2 regions of the Janthinobacterium sp. SUN100 genome follow, and region 1 is predicted to be linked to the other one. Evidence: riboswitches for the same ligand, from Rfam matches in the RefSeq annotation. Region 1 holds a riboswitch; the other holds the start of a gene.

Region 1 (2,900 bases):
CCGCTATGCTTCAAGCCACCGAGATCCTGAACGCCAGCATCCTCATCGTCGATGACCAGGAGGCCAACGTCATGCTGCTGGAACAGGTGCTGCGCAATGCCGGCTATACGCGCATCACCTCCACCATGGACCCGCAAGCCGTGCGCGCGCTGCACCAGCAGCACCGCTACGACCTGATCCTGCTCGACTTGCAGATGCCGGAAATGGATGGTTTTGAAGTCATGGAAGGCTTGCGCGACCTCGAGGCGGGCAGCTATCTGCCCGTGCTGGTCATCACGGCCCAGCCGGGCCACAAGCTGCGCGCGCTGCAGGCGGGCGCCAAGGATTTCGTCAGCAAGCCCTTCGACCTGGTGGAAGTCAAGACGCGCATCCACAACATGCTGGAAGTGCGATTGCTGTACCAGAAGCTGGCCGAATACAACAAGTCGCTGGAACAGATGGTGGAAGTGCGCACGGCGGAGTTGCGCGAAAGCGAAGCGCGCTTCCAGCGCTTCACGGAACTGTCGTCCGACTGGTACTGGGAACAGGATGCGCAGGGCAACTTGACGCGCTTTTCCGGCCCCGTGGCTGAAATGCTGGGTATCGGCAGCGAGGAAGAGCCGCAGCGTTGGAACGCGGCCGAACGCGCCTCGCTCGACGCCAAGATTGCCGCAAGGGAACCGTTTCTCGACTTTATCTACAGCCGCGCCAACCTCGACGGCAGCACGCAATACCTGCAGGTGAGCGGCGAACCGATGTTCGACACGGGCAGCCGTTTCATCGGCTACCGCGGCATCGGCCTCGATGTCACGGAGCGCCATCGCAGTGCCTGATTTATACTGGGCGCCATCGATACAGACCAGGAAAAATCATGACCGACAAATCTCCCTCCTACTGGTTCCCCGCCAAGACCTATGGCTGGGGCTGGGGCTTGCCCATCACCTGGCAAGGCTGGCTGGTGTTCCTGGCCGCGCTGGCGCTGTTCGCCTGCGGCGCCTTCCTGTTCCCCCCGCAAACCATGCTGGTCGGCTACATCGTCTATGAAGTGGCCATCGTTGCCGTGCTCATTTTCATCTGCCAGCTGAAGGGCGAACCGACCAGCTGGCGCTGGGGCAAGAAGAAATAAGCGCGCTGGCGTCTGTTGCAATGCAGCAGATGCGCAAAGACGACACCTGCAAGAAATCATCTGGCCACGCGGCGCGAACCGCGTATAATTGGCTCGCTGCCGCAAGGCGGCAAACGCTAGGGGTCCTGCCTTTCGCTGTGGAAACACGGTGCAAGCGCGGGTGAGAAATACCCTCCGAACCTGATCTGGATAATGCCAGCGAAGGGAAGCTTTAGGATGACTGCACCCCGCCTTTCCGCGTGCGCAATTCCGAACCTCCTTAGCTGGCTCCAGGCTTAAAAATAGTCTAGCCAAGGAGCCAAAATGAACGCCAACCCGAAATTCCTCTCCGCCACCGCCACGGTCGACGAAGCCGCCATCGCGCCGCTGCCCAATTCGCGCAAGATCTACGTGCAAGGCAGCCGCCCCGACATCCGCGTGCCCATGCGCGAGATCAGCCAGTCCGACACGGAAGCGTCGTTCGGCGGCGAAAAGAATCCGCCGATCTACGTCTACGACACGTCCGGCCCGTACACGGACCCGGACGTGAATATCGATATCCGCTCCGGCCTCGATACGCCGCGCCTGCCGTGGATCATGGAGCGTGCCGACACGGAGGAATTGCCCGGTCCCACCTCCGATTACGGCATCGCCCGCCTGGCGGACCCCAAGCTGGCCGAGCTGCGTTTCAACCTGCACCGCAAGCCGCGCCGCGCCATCGCCGGCAAGAACGTGACGCAAATGCACTATGCGCGTCAGGGCATCATCACGCCGGAAATGGAATTCGTCGCCATCCGCGAAAACATGCGCCGCCAGGAGTATTTGCGCGAGCTCAAGGCCTCTGGCCCCATGGGCGAGCGCCTGGCCGACCTGATGGGCCGCCAGCATCCGGGCCAGTCCTTCGGCGCCAGCATCCCGGTCGAAATCACGCCGGAATTCGTGCGCGAGGAAATCGCCCGCGGCCGCGCCATCATCCCCGCCAATATCAATCACCCGGAAGTCGAACCGATGATTATCGGCCGCAATTTCCTGGTGAAAATCAATGCGAATATCGGCAATTCCGCCGTGACGTCCTCCATCGGCGAGGAAGTGGAAAAGATGACCTGGGCCATCCGCTGGGGCGGCGACAATGTGATGGACCTGTCCACAGGTAAACATATCCACGAGACGCGCGAATGGATCGTGCGCAACAGCCCCGTGCCCATCGGCACCGTGCCCATCTACCAGGCGCTGGAAAAGGTCAACGGCAAGGCGGAAGATCTGACGTGGGAAATCTTCCGCGACACCCTGATTGAGCAGGCCGAGCAGGGCGTCGATTATTTCACCATCCACGCGGGCGTGCTGCTGCGCTATGTGCCGATGACAGCCAAGCGCCTGACGGGCATCGTTTCGCGCGGCGGCTCCATCATGGCGAAATGGTGTCTGGCGCACCACCAGGAATCGTTCCTGTACACGCATTTCGAAGAGATCTGCGAAATCATGAAGGCGTATGACGTGTCGTTCTCGCTGGGCGACGGCTTGCGCCCCGGTTCCATCTACGACGCCAATGACGAGGCGCAGCTGGGCGAGCTGAAAACCCTGGGCGAGCTGACGCAAGTTGCCTGGAAGCACGACGTGCAAGTGATGATCGAAGGTCCGGGCCACGTGCCCATGCAATTGATCAAGGAAAACATGGACTTGCAGCTGGAACAGTGCGGCGAGGCGCCGTTCTACACCTTGGGGCCGCTGACGACGGATATCGCGCCCGGCTACGACCACATCACCTCGGGCATCGGCGCGGCCATGATCGGCTGGTATGGCACGGCCATGCTGTGCT
Region 2 (2,900 bases), on a different contig from region 1:
TACGCCACAGCAACAAACCAATAGTTACAATATTTTCTCGTCATAGTGATACTGGGCAACAATCGGCCCCGCCTTGAACAGCGCTTCCTTCATGGCCGTGTCCAGGCGCGCGTCGCGGCGGCGCATCCATTCGAGCAGCATGGCCGCTTCCTTGCGGCTGGTGTCGCCCGCATGCGCGAGCACGCGGCGCAGTTCCGGGTCCGTGCACGCCTCGAAGCGTTGGCTGTTCAAGTCCAGCGCCTGCAGTGCGGCGATGGTGGCGCCGATGGCGCGGTGCATGTCGAGCGCGGTGGCCGGCAGGCCGGATTCTTCCAGTGGGACGGTGGTCATGCGCATTCCTTTTCGCGTGGTGGTGACATCGGCTGCATTCTCCACCGCGCGGACGAAAAGCTCAAGCGTCCACGGCACGTTTCCACCCATTCGGCCATAATCATGGCTCAGCAACAGCCTAAACCTCAGCGGCAGGAGCCCCATGTTCAATTTCGACTTTTACAATCCGACGCAAATCCTTTTCGGCCAGGGCCAGATCGCCGCCATCACGGCGCTGATCCCGCCCCAGGCCAGAGTGCTCATGACGTATGGCGGCGGCAGCATCAAGCAGAACGGCGTCTACGATGAAGTCAAGGCGGCGCTGGCCGGCCATACGGTGCTGGAATTTGCCGGCATCGAACCCAATCCCAGCTATGAAACCCTGATGCAGGCCGTGGCCATGGTGAAAAGCGAGCGCATCGATTTCCTGCTGGCCGTCGGCGGCGGTTCCGTGGTCGATGGCACCAAGTTCATCGCCGCGGCCGCCCTGCACGAAGGCGTGGCGTGGGACATCCTGGCCAAAGGCGGCAAGATCGTCGAAGCCGCCCTGCCCTTCGGCACCGTGTTGACCTTGCCGGCCACGGGCTCCGAAATGAATGGCTCGGCCGTGATCACGCGCAAGGCCACGCAGGAAAAGCGCTCGTTCATGAGCCGCAAGGTCTATCCTAAATTCTCCGTGCTGGACCCGTCGAAGACGTTCACCTTGCCGCTGCGCCAGGTGGGCAATGGCGTCGTCGATGCGTTCGCGCATGTGATGGAACAGTATTTGACCTACCCTGTGAACGCGTCCGTGCAAGACCGCTTCGCCGAAGGCATTTTATTGACCCTGATCGAAGAAGGCCCGAAAGCCCTGTCGCACCCGGACGACTACGACGTGCGCGCCAACGTGATGTGGAGCGCCACCCTGGCCTTGAACGGCCTGATCGGCGTGGGCGTGCCGCAGGACTGGTCCACGCACGCCATCGGCCACGAATTGACGGCCTTGTACGAGCTCGACCATGCGCAAACCCTGGCCATCATCCTGCCCAGCATGTTGCGCGTGCGCAAACAAGCCAAGCGCGCCAAGCTGCTGCAATACGCGGCCCGCGTGTGGGGCCTGGACGGCGGCGACGAGGACGGCCGCATCGAGGCCGCCATCGCGCGCACGGAATTCTTCTTCCGCCACATGGGCGTCAAGACGCGCCTGGCCGACTACGGCCTGAATCACGCCAGCGTGGACGCCGTCGTGTCCGCCCTGGAAGCGCACGGCATGACGGCCCTGGGCGAACAGCGCGAAGTGACGCCCGCCGTCAGCCGCAAGGTGCTCGAGCTCAGTCTGTAGCTCAGTTTACAAATTCCAGCCACACTGTTGTAAAACGGTCAGCCGGGTGGGACAGCTGGCCGTGGTTCATGCTAAGCTGTCATTTCGCTAGGGGTCCTGGAGCAGTCATCCGGGTGAGAGATACCCTTCGTACCTGATCTGGATAATGCCAGCGAAGGAAAGCGCAAAGTACCTCCCTCCTTTGATAGCTCCTGCGTTGGCGCCAGCCGAACAAGCAGCCTGCCGTGCTCTTTCCCAGAGCCGGCTTGAACCACGAGCAATCTATGTCCACACCGAATTTATCCGTTTCTGTTCTGACCCTGGCCATCCTGCACGCGTTTGCCGCGCCCGCCCTGGCTTCCGACGCAGCCGACCCGCAGGCGCAAAGCATGGCCGAAGTCGTCGTCACGGCCAGCAAGGCGCCGGCCGCCAAGCGCGCCTCCGTGGGCGGCTTCAGTGACGCGCCGCTGTTGCAGACGCCGGCATCCGTCACCGTCATTTCGCAAAAAGACATGCAGGACTTGCAGATCCGCAATCTCAGCGATGCCGTCAAGCTCGACACCAGCATCAACGACGCCTACAACGCCGTCGGCTATGCGGAACAGTTTTCCATCCGCGGCTTCAAGCTCGACAACAATTCCAGCTACCGCAAGGATGGCGTGGCCATTCCTGGCGACACGCAAATCCCGCTGGAAAACAAGGAACGCATCGAAGTGCTGAAGGGCCTGGCCGGCTTGCAGGCAGGCGTGGCCGCGCCGGGCGGCGTGATCGACTTCATCGTCAAGCGCCCCACCGCCGCCCCGCTGCGCACGGTCACCGTGGAAACGCGCGAGCGCGGCACGCTGTATGGCGCCGTCGACCTGGGCGGCCGCCTGGAAGACACGCGCTTCGGCTACCGGATCAACGTGGCGGCAGAGCGCCTGCGCTCCTACATCAAGGGCGCGGACGGCAACCGCAAGTTCATTTCCGGCGCCTTCGACTGGCAGATTTCCCCGCAAGCCCTGCTGCAAATCGATGCCGACTACCAGGACAAGGCACAAGTGACGGCGCCCGGCTTCCAGTTGCTGAGCAATGGCAGCCTGCCCGCCAACGTCAGCGCCGACGCCATGCTCAACAAGCAACCGTGGACGCACCCCGTGGAAACCGTCACCAGCAATCTCGGCCTGCGCTTCCAGTACGCGTTCAATGACGACTGGCATGCCACCCTGTCGGCCAACCAGCACTCGTTCAAGCGCGACGACTACACGGCCTATCCGTATGGCTGCAGCCCGGAAGGCTGGATGCCTGTATT

The links. Region 1 has a riboswitch for thiamine pyrophosphate ahead of thiC (phosphomethylpyrimidine synthase ThiC). Riboswitches for the same ligand answer to the same signal wherever they lie in the genome.
Region 2: linked by a shared signal. The riboswitch ahead of O0881_RS07585 (TonB-dependent siderophore receptor) and the one ahead of thiC (phosphomethylpyrimidine synthase ThiC) in region 1 are both predicted to bind thiamine pyrophosphate.

The regions. Positions count from the first base shown of each region.
Region 1 covers NZ_JAPUBU010000006.1:109,888-112,787, forward strand. Annotated here, with positions in the region: gene O0881_RS26105 (response regulator) at 6-812, shown strand; gene O0881_RS26110 (hypothetical protein) at 851-1,105, shown strand; TPP riboswitch at 1,214-1,329, shown strand; gene thiC (phosphomethylpyrimidine synthase ThiC) at 1,409-2,900, shown strand, end outside.
Region 2 covers NZ_JAPUBU010000001.1:1,721,678-1,724,577, forward strand. Annotated here, with positions in the region: gene O0881_RS07575 (hypothetical protein) at 25-330, opposite strand; gene O0881_RS07580 (iron-containing alcohol dehydrogenase) at 473-1,630, shown strand; TPP riboswitch at 1,710-1,807, shown strand; gene O0881_RS07585 (TonB-dependent siderophore receptor) at 1,894-2,900, shown strand, end outside.